Regions from separate parts of the Micromonospora sp. DT233 genome, predicted to be linked through region 3. Evidence: riboswitches for the same ligand, from Rfam matches in the RefSeq annotation. Region 3 holds a riboswitch; each other region holds the start of a gene.
What was found. Region 3 has a riboswitch for cyclic di-AMP ahead of ACLQ2V_RS25690 (NlpC/P60 family protein). Riboswitches for the same ligand answer to the same signal wherever they lie in the genome.
Positions count from the first base shown of each region.

Region 1 (3,262 bases), on a different contig from region 3:
GAGGGTGTAGCCCTGGTCGGCCACGAGGAGGCCGCCGGGCAGGCGGGTGCCGGCCGGTGCCGCGCCCTCGTCGGGGTGGCCCTCGGCGTGGGCGGGGTCACCGGCGGCGTGGGCGGGGTCACCGGCGGCGTGGCCGCTCTCGGCGGCCGGGGTGACGGGGCCGGTCAGGTGGCCGGCCCCGTACGCCGCGCCGAACATCGCCGCGAGGCCGAGGGCGAAGCCGCTCAGCTTCGTCGCCGTGTTCATCGTGGCACCTCGTTCCCTGCGTCCGGCGGCGTCACGCGCCGCGTTCCTTGGCTCGGGCGGCGTCACGCGCCGCGTTCCTTGCGTCGGGCGGCGTCACGCGCCGACGAGCTCGTAGCCGGCCTCGTCGACGGCGGCGCGCACGGTGTCGGCGTCCAGCGGGGCGTCGCTGGTGACGGTGACCCGGCCGGCGGCCAGGTCCACCTGGACGTCGCTGACGCCCTGGATCGCGCCCACCTCGGCACTGACCGAGCTGGCACAGTGCCCGCAGGTCATGCCCTGCACCTGGTACGTCGTGGTGACCATCGAAATCTCCTCTCCGCCGCGCCCAACGTTACCCCCGGGGGGTAGACGTGGCGCGGACCACCGGCATTCCTCACCAACCCATACCCCGTTGGGGTATTGGCGGCACGGACGACCGTAACATACCCCCGAGGGGTACGCTATCCTCGGCCCATGACCGGACCGACGCCCGCCCCCGTCCGGGGGTACACCGCCAGCAAGGATCAGCTGCTCGCGCGGCTCCGCCGCGTGGAGGGCCAGGTCCGTGGCATCGAGAAGATGGTCGACGAGGACCGCTACTGCATCGACGTGCTCACCCAGATCTCCGCGATCCAGGCCGCCCTGGACAAGGTCGCCCTGGGCCTGCTCGACGGCCACGCCCGGCACTGCATGCGCGAGGGTGCCGCCGAGGGCCGCGCCGACGAGGTGGCCACCGAGATGATGGCCGCCGTCGGCCGCCTGATGAAGCGCGGCTGACCCCCACCCGCCTCGTGGATCATGGACTCGTGGTGCCGGGAATGTGAAGATCTGCGCCTTTCGCCAGGCACCACGACTCCAAGATCGACGAAGGACGTCGTCGCGGCGGGCGAAGGTTCGACGTGCACGGATGGGGAGCAACGGCACTGCGGAGCGTGACCGGGCGCGGGGCGCGCGTGAGAGCAACGTCACTGGCCACCGAGGGTGAACACGAAATGACGCTTTTAGTCGGCATCCGGACGTAGATCCCCAGCGGCGATCTCGGGTAACCTCGCTGCCGGTCACCGCCGAAGGCGCGCAGCGGCGCCTGCGGTGCCGCCGCCCAATCGTCGCGAGACGAACCGGGGAACCAGGTAACTGGGGTGAATCCGCACCAGCGGTAGGGGCCACTTCCGCCCCGAACCCGTCAGCTAACCCGGTCGGCGGTCGACGGAAGGGAACACTGTGACGGCACCCCTACGCCGCTGGTTGACGCCCGTGGTGGCCGTGTTCGCGGCGTTCGCGGTCCTCGCCGGGCCGGCAGCCCCGGCGCTGGGCGCGCCCTCGGCACCCAAACCCTCCGGGCACGAGGAGGACGACGAGCCCAAGCTGATCACGGACGTCATCGAGGCGGCCAACCGCGACTACACCCAGGCCAAGTCGAAGCTCGCCAAGTCCAAGAAGCGCCAGACCCAGCTCGCCAAGGAGGTGGAGCGGGCCGAGAAGGAGTTGGACTCGCTCGCCCCGCAGGTCAGCGAGATGGCCGCCCAGGCGTACCGGACCGGGCGGATCGGCGCGATGAGGATGCTGCTGGACAGCGGCACCCCGGACTCGTTCGTCGAGCGCGCCACCGCCCTGGATCAGCTCAACATGATCAATGCTCGGAAGCTCGGTGAGGTCAACCGGGCCAAGAAGGACGCGGAGCTGGCCAAGCTCGCGCTCGACGCCGAGATCCGCGAGCAGCAGAAGCAGACCGCGGTCATGGCGAAGAAGAAGCAGGACGCCGAGGAGTCCCTTGCGCTGGTCGGCGGCGAGGGGTTCACCGGCGGGCTGGTCAACGCCACCTCACCGACCGCCCGGATGGCACCGGGCCGCGACTCGGACGGCGGCTGGCGCCCCGAGTCGTGCAGCGAGAACGACCCGACCACCTCCGGCTGCATCACCCCGCGCACGCTGCACGCGTACAAGGAGACCAGGCGGGCCAACTTCAAGCGGTTCGTCGGCTGCTACCGGCCGGGCGGGCCGTGGGAGCATCCCAAGGGCCGGGCCTGCGACTGGTCGTTGCAGAACAGCGGCTTCTCCCGCTGGCACAACAACGACACCCGGATGTACGGCAACAACCTGGCGGCCTTCCTCATCCGCAACGCCGACAGGCTCGGCATCTACTACGTCATCTGGAACAGGCAGATCTGGTTCCCGGCGACCGGTTGGAAGTCCTACAGCGGGCCCTCCGACCACACCGACCACGTGCACATGTCGCTGCTCTGACCGAGCGCACCACGCCAGCGAGGGCCGTCCCGCCGAAGCGGAACGGCCCTCGCCGCGTCGTCGGACCCGACCGAATTCCCGTCGCGGGCTCGGCCGGGTGGCTCAGGCGGCGGCCACGGCCGAAGCTGCCGGGGCCGGGGCGCCGGCCGCCGCCATCGCGTCCGGGCCCGCCGGGCCCGCCGAGGCGTTGCCGACGGTGGGGACGATGCCGGCGGGCACCGCAGCCACCGTCCGCACCCCGCCCGCGCTGAGCCGGTACGACATCCCGACCACCGTGCACCGCCCGTTGGCGACCTCGGCGGCCAGCACGGAGGAGCGGGCCAGCATCGCCTCGACGGTCTGCCCGATGTGGATGTCCACGATGTCGTTGATGTCCTCGACCCCGCGCTCGGCGGCCCGTTGCAGGCTGGGCACCACGGCGTCCACCACGGCCCGCAGGTGGCCGACGGGTGGCTCACCGGTGCTGGCCGCCGCCCTGGCGGCCTGCACCGCGCCGCAGGAATCGTGGCCGAGCACCACGACCAGGGGGGTGCCCAGCACGGTCACCGCGTACTCGACGCTGCCGAGCACCTCGGGGCCGACCGTGTGCCCGGCGGTGCGGACCACGAAGAGGTCGCCCAGCCCTCGGTCGAAGATGATCTCGGCGGCCAACCGGGAGTCGGAGCAGCCGACGATCACCGCGAACGGGTGCTGACCGTCGGCGACGGCGGCGCGGCGGTCGGCGTCCTGGTTCGGGTGGTGCGGCACGCCGGTGACGAAGCGGTGGTTGCCGTCGTACAGCTCGGCGAGCGCC
Region 1 is NZ_JBNCLB010000002.1:495,291-498,552, forward strand. Features, by position in the region: gene ACLQ2V_RS06385 (hypothetical protein) at 1-246, opposite strand, end outside; gene ACLQ2V_RS06390 (heavy-metal-associated domain-containing protein) at 340-549, opposite strand; gene ACLQ2V_RS06395 (metal-sensitive transcriptional regulator) at 700-1,002, shown strand; cyclic di-AMP (ydaO/yuaA leader) riboswitch at 1,312-1,442, shown strand; gene ACLQ2V_RS06400 (coiled-coil domain-containing protein) at 1,447-2,469, shown strand; gene ACLQ2V_RS06405 (carbonic anhydrase) at 2,572-3,262, opposite strand, start outside.
Region 1: another riboswitch for cyclic di-AMP. It lies ahead of ACLQ2V_RS06400 (coiled-coil domain-containing protein); the one in region 3 lies ahead of ACLQ2V_RS25690 (NlpC/P60 family protein).

Region 2 (3,262 bases), on a different contig from region 3:
GCTCCGGAGCCCTACTACGCCGGGGCCGGCACGCCCGAGGTCCTCCCCGGGGCCTGAGTTCGCCGCCGCCGTCCGGCCCCGACCGGGCGCCGGCAGTCCACGGACCCGCGCCGGGTCGGTCCTTTCCTTCCGAGGGTGGGTGGGGCACGATCGGGGCGTGCTCCGGCGAGACAGCTTTCAGTACTCGGTCCAGGCCCGCTGCCCCCGGGCCGAGGCGGTGGCGTTGCTCGGCGACCTCACCCGGCAGGGCGAGCTGCACCCGTTGATCACGCGGGTGCGTCGGCTGCCGCCCCGGCCGGGTGCCCGGTCCAGCTACGCCATCACCGATCGGCACGTCGCCGGGCCGCTGCGCTTCTCGGCGACGTACCAGGCGGACGTGCTGACGCTCGGCGACGACGAGATCGTCACGGTGGCCCGGCAGTGGCCGGCCACGACGGTCCGTAACCACACCCGGCTGCGCGACGAACCGGACGGGGTGGTCCGGATCGACGTGGAGATCACCCTGGCCGCACCGGCGCCGCTGTTCCGCTACGCCTTCAAGCAGGCCCGCTCGGCGCACCTCGGGCTGGCCCAGCGGCTCGGCGAGGTGCTCGACCGCAGCGCGGACGGCCCGACCGCCCAGCCCGACCGGCCCGGGGCCTGAGCCGGCCCGGGGTCTGAGCCGGCCCGGGGTCTGAGCCGGCCCGGGGCCTGAGCCGCAGCGACCTGCCGACCCAGCCCGTCGGCGACCCGCCCCGGTGACCCGCCGCGCACGGGCGGATCACCGGGGGTGCGGGTCAGATCACCGACAGGTGCACGTGGTTGGTGTGGTCGCTGGACGGGTCACCGTTGCCCCCGCTGTACGACTTCCAGCCGCTGCTGGGCAGCCAGATCTGCCGGAACCAGATCACGTAGAGCACGGCCAGCCGGTCGGCGTTGCGGATGAAGTACGCCGACAGGTTGTTGCCGTACGTGCGGTCCCCGCCGGAGGCCACCCCGCCGAAGCCGTCCTTCTGGGCCGCGAAGTCGCACGCCCGCCCCTTGGGGTGCTCGCCGGAGCCGCTGGGCCGGTGGCAGGAGACGTACCGGGTGAAGCCGGCGGCCTGGGCCTGCTTGAGCGCGTGCAGCGTGCGGGGGGTGATGCAGCCGCTGGCCGGGGTGGGGTCGTTGACGCTGCACGACTCCGAGGGCCAGGAGCCGTCGGAGTTGCGCTTGGCCGGGGTGGCGTTGGTGTTGGAGGTGCCCCGGTTCGACCCGCCGCTCTGGGTCGTGGCGGCCTTGCGGTTGGCCACGGTGAGCGCCTTCTCGGCCTGTTCCTTGCGCTTGCCCATCATCGTGACCTGCTTGCGCTGCTCGCGGATCTCGCCGTCGAGGGCCAGCCTGGTCGCGGCGGCCTGGTCGCGGGTCTGCATCAGGTCGCGCAGCGCCCGGTCCTCGTTGGTGGCGACCGCGTCGAGCGCGGCGACCCGGTCGAGGAAGCCCTTGGGGGTGGAGCTGTTGAGCAGCGCCGCCATTGGGCCGAGGCGGCCCGACCGGTACGCCACGGCGGCGATCTCGTCGACCTTGGCGCTGCGCACGGTCAGCTCCGCCTCGGTCGTCTTGAGCTGGCCGTCGAGCTGCTGCTGGCGCTTGACCGAGCGGGCCAGGGCGGTTTTGGCCTCCAGCCAGCCCTTGCTGGCCGCCTCGAGCTGGGCGCGCAGGGCGGGTGTGCCGCCCTCGACGTCCTGCTCGGGTGCGGCGGCGTGCCGGGTGGCGGGCGGTGCCGCGCCGGCCGGGGCGACCGGCCCGAGCCCGAGGCCGACGGCGAGCGTCGCCACCAGCAACGCCGCCATCCGGGCGGTGGTGGTTCGTGCGGGTGTCACTACTGGCATGTGTACGTCCTTCCGTCAGCCGCCGACCGGGTTAGCTGACGGGTTCGGGACGGAAGATCCCTACCGCTCACGCGGATGCACCCCACGGACCTGGTTCCCCGGCTCGCCCTGCGGCGATTAGGCGGCGGCCACCGCAGGCGCCGATGGGCGCCGCCCGGCGGAGGCCGGATCAGAGCCTACCGGTGCCCATGGGGCTCGCGCTGCACCCGTTACGGATGGTGTCGGGATCAAAACCCATAAAACCGGCATAAAGGTACGATACTCCACGCGATCCGCCGCCGGCGGGTATCACCATCCGGACGGTCCGCAGGGTCCCGCCGAGGCCCCGGGCTCCACCTGGAGCGTGGCGTGCTCGATGTGGAAGTCCTCGCGCAGGGCGGTGCGGGCCTCGGTGAGCACCGCGCCCACCTCCGCGTCCGACGCCGTCATCAGGTGGGCGGAGGCCACCTCCATGCCGGAGGTCAGCGTCCAGACGTGCAGGTCGTGCACCTCGACCACGCCCGGCACCGCCACCAGCCGGTCGTGCACGGCGGTCACCTGGAGGTGCTCCGGGGCGGCCTGGACCAGGATGCGCACCGCGGCCCGCCCGAGCCGCCAGGTGCGGGGCAGGATGAACACGCCGATCGCGACGGCCACCAGCGGGTCCGCCCACCACCAGTCGGTGACCCAGATCAGGGCAGCCGCGGCGATCACGCCGACCGAGCCGAGCAGGTCGCCGAGCACCTCCAGGTACGCCCCGCGCAGGTTCAGGCTCTCCTTCGCCCCGTCGCGCAGCAGGGCGAACGCGGCGACGTTGGCGAGCAGGCCCAGCACGGCGACCGCGAGCATCGGGCCGGTGGAGACCTCGGGCGGGTCGCCGAAGCGGCGGAGCGCCTCGACGAGGACGTAGCCGGCCACGCCGCTGAGCAGGACGGCGTTGCCGAGCGCGGCGAGGACCTCCAGCCGGTAGAGCCCGAAGGTGCGCTGCGGGTCGGCGCCCGCGCGTCGGGTGGCGGTGATCGCGGCGAGCGCCATGCCGATGCCGAGCACGTCGGTGAACATGTGCCCGGCGTCGGAGAGCAGGGCCAGCGAGCCGGTGCCGAACGCGGCCACCGCCTCGACCAGCATCAGCGCGGCGAGCAGCGCGAAGGCGGCCCAGAGCCGCCCTCGGTGGCGGTCCGAGGCGGTGGCCGCCGAGCCGTGGTGGTGGTCATGACCTGCGCCCACGCCGACACCCTCCGTCCCCGAGCCGGACCGGGCCCAATGTATGCTCACATCGCAATGTGTGCAAGCAATATCGGCCCCTCGGCGACGCCGGGTCAGTCCGTCGGGTCGATCGTGGTGAGGCGCTGGGTGGCCCGCGACAGCGCCACGTAGAGCGTCCGCACCCCGGAGCCCGGATCGGCCCGGATCTCGCCCGGGGCGACCAGCAC
Region 2 is NZ_JBNCLB010000002.1:81,312-84,573, reverse strand. Features, by position in the region: gene ACLQ2V_RS04515 (STAS domain-containing protein) at 1-57, shown strand, start outside; gene ACLQ2V_RS04510 (SRPBCC family protein) at 158-643, shown strand; gene ACLQ2V_RS04505 (coiled-coil domain-containing protein) at 777-1,850, opposite strand; cyclic di-AMP (ydaO/yuaA leader) riboswitch at 1,855-1,984, opposite strand; gene ACLQ2V_RS04500 (cation diffusion facilitator family transporter) at 2,139-3,056, opposite strand; gene ACLQ2V_RS04495 (HelD family protein) at 3,149-3,262, opposite strand, start outside.
Region 2: another riboswitch for cyclic di-AMP. It lies ahead of ACLQ2V_RS04505 (coiled-coil domain-containing protein); the one in region 3 lies ahead of ACLQ2V_RS25690 (NlpC/P60 family protein).

Region 3 (3,262 bases):
GTTGGTGGTGAAGTCCGGGTCGATGCGGACCATGCCGGTCAGCGGGGTCCCGGTGTTCAGCTCCGGGGCGCGCAGCAGGTCGAAGTAGTGCGACCAGTCCCAGTACGGGCCCGGGTCCCAGTGCATGCCGCCCACGTTCGCGGGGAGGATGCCGGGCACGTTGTCGTGGCCGATGATGTGCGCCCGGTCCAGCGGGACGCCGTGGCGCAGCGCCAGGTACCGGACCAGCTTCGACGAGGTGCGGTACATCGCCTCCGTGTACCAGGTGCCCTGGGCGGCGAAGCCCTCGTGCTCCAGCCCGATCGACTTGGAGTTGACGTACCAGTTGCCGGCGTGCCAGGCCACGTCCTTGGTCTTGACGTGCTGGGCGATGTGGCCGTCGGACGAGCGCAGGGTGTAGTGCCAGCTCACGTAGGTCGGGTCCTGCACCATGTTGACCGTGCCCGCGTAGCTGCCCTCGGTGTCGTGGATCAGGATGTATTCGACCTTCTGCTGCTTCGACCGGTTGGCGAGGTCGTGGTTGCCGTAGTCGCCACCGCCCAGGTCCTGGTAGGGCGCGGGGATCCACTCGCAGGAGATCGCCGATGGGCACTCCACGCCGTCGGCGCGCGGCGGCGCCAGCAGGCCGAGCAGGTCCAGCCAGGACTTCTGCGGGCGCACCGCGCGGCCGGCGAGGGTCACCCGCTGCCCGTCGTCGGTCACCCGGCTCTCGCCCTGAGCGATGGTGCCGAAGACCTCGTCGGCGAAGGCCGCCGCCGCGTCGGTGCGCTCCGCGCCCGAGTAGCGGGCCACCGCGCCGTACCAGGCCGCGGGGTCGGTGCCGGCGCCGACCGGCGCACCGATCTGCCGCTGGTACGACGCGAGCAGCGCCGCGCCGCCACGGATGTTCGTCGACGTGTCGCTGCGCAGCGCCGCCTCGTCGGCCCCGGTGAGGGTGGCCGCGGTGTCGAGGGTCTGCAACGACTGCGTGCTCGGGGCCGGGTCGGCCTGCGGCGGGGCGGGGGCGAGGGTGCGGCGGGCGCTGTCCCCGCGCGGGTCCTCGGTGCCGGCGTCGTGGTGGGTGCCGCCCGGCAGGGCGGTCACGTACGCGGCGTCGGTGAGGTGCATCGGCCCGTATCCCGCGCCGGTGCTCGGGGTGCCGGCGTTGGTGTCCCAGCGGGACTGGAGGAAGGAGACGCCCAGCAGGACGCTCTCCGGCACGCCGAACTCGGCGGCGGCGGCCGCGTACTGCTGCTGTCGGGTGAGGGCCTGGTCGGCCGCGGCCGGGGCGGCGGCGGTGCCCAGGGGCACGAGGGCCGTGGTGGCGGCCACGGCGGCGGCGAGCAGGATTCGCCTGCTCGCCGGCATGACGGGACGTTGCATCGAATCTCCTGAGGGGTCTTCGGTTGAGGTCACCTTCCCGCCGCCGCACGCCCGCCGTCAATAGCCTTCCGGCTGGTGCTTTTATGTGAAGGAAACTTGCACCGTCGGGTCAGGTGGCTGGTCGCACGGCCCGGCGGGTTGCGGATCCATAACGGTCGTCTCTATCCTGATCAATCGTCGGCCGGTAGCTGCACCGCCCAGCCGGGCGGTGACGGCCCGACACCGCCGAGTCGCCTCCGGGCGAGCCGGGGACCCAGGTTCCACCGGGGTGAATCCGCAGCACCGCTGCGGTAGGGCGCTCTCCCTTCCGCCCGAACCCGTCAGCTAACCCGGTAGGCGGTAGGGAAGAAGGAGAACGAAGCCCGGTGGCACTCCATGCCCCGCGGCACCCGGCACGCCGTTCGGCTCCGGCCGACGGGATGCCGGCCGTGCCGCGTCCACGCTGGTCCCGCTTCACCACCATCCTCGCCGCCCTCGCCGGTGCCGCCGTCGCACTGACCGGCACCCCGACCGTGGCCCACGCCGACCCCTCGATCGCCGAGATCGAACGGCAGATCGACCAGGACTGGAACAAACTCGAACCGCTCATCGAGCGGCACAACGCCACCCGCCAGGACCTCGCCGCCAAGCGCCGCAAGGCCGACGCGCTCGGCAAGCAGATCGGGCCGCTGCAACGCCGGGTCGACGAGGCGATGGAGAAGGTCAGCGGCTTCGCCGTCGAGGCGTACAAGGGTGAGAACCTCTCGACGGTGAACGCGCTGCTCGGCGGCGGCTCGCCCAGCCGGCTGCTCGGGCAACTGGAGATCCTCGACCAGTTCGCCGAGCGCCAGCAGCGCGACGTGCGGGCGGTCATCGAGCTCCGCGACGAGCTGACCGCCAAGAAGCGACCGCTCGACGAGATGGTCACCCAGCTCACCCGCACCGAGGCGCAGCTCGCCGCCAAGCGCAAGCAGATCAACGGCGAGATCGACCGGCTGCAGAAGCTGCGGCTCAAGGTGTACGGCAACGGTGGCGGCGGCCCGCTGCGCCCCGCCCCCTGCCCGTCGACCTACCCCGGCGGCGCCGCGGGCGTCGCGGTCAAGTTCGCCTGCGCCCAGATCGGCAAGCCGTACGTCTGGGGCGCGGAGGGCCCGAACTCGTACGACTGCTCGGGGCTGATGCTGGCCGCCTGGGCCAAGGCCGGCGTCTCGCTGCCGCACAACGCCGCCCAGCAGCGGTCGGTGACCGCCCGGGTCAGCCGCGCCGACCTGCGCCCCGGCGACCTGGTCTTCTACTATGCCGACCTGCACCACGTCGGCATGTACGTCGGCGACGGCTGGGTGGTGCACGCCTCCCGGGCCGGCGAGCCGATCAAGATGAAGCGCGCCGACGACGGCCAGGTGCACAGCTACGGCCGCCCGAACTGAGCTGTGGGAAGGGGCCTCTGCCTTCGGGCCGGGGCCCCTTCGCGCGGTTGCTCTGTTTTCGGGGGCCTCAGCGGGTGGGCCAGGTGCGCCAGTTCTGCCAGGACCGGCTCTGGGTCGGGCCGCGCTGCCCCTGGTAACGCGAGCCGTAGACCGCCGACCCGTACGGGTGCTCCGCCGGCGAGGAGAGCCGGAAGATGCAGAGCTGGCCGATCTTCATGCCCGGCCAGAGCGTGATCGGCAGGTTCGCCACGTTGGAGAGCTCCAGCGTGACGTGCCCGGAGAAGCCCGGGTCGATGAACCCGGCGGTGGAGTGGGTGAGCAGCCCGAGCCGCCCCAGACTCGACTTGCCCTCGAGCCGGCCCGCGAGCTGATCGCCGAGCGAGATCACCTCAAGGGTGGAGGCGAGCACGAACTCGCCGGGGTGCAGCACGAACGGCTCGCCGTCGGGCACCTCGATCATCGAGGTCAGGTCGTCCTGCTGCAGCGACGGGTCG
Region 3 is NZ_JBNCLB010000017.1:130,269-133,530, forward strand. Features, by position in the region: gene ACLQ2V_RS25685 (N-acetylmuramoyl-L-alanine amidase) at 1-1,362, opposite strand, end outside; cyclic di-AMP (ydaO/yuaA leader) riboswitch at 1,576-1,715, shown strand; gene ACLQ2V_RS25690 (NlpC/P60 family protein) at 1,782-2,768, shown strand; gene dcd (dCTP deaminase) at 2,836-3,262, opposite strand, start outside.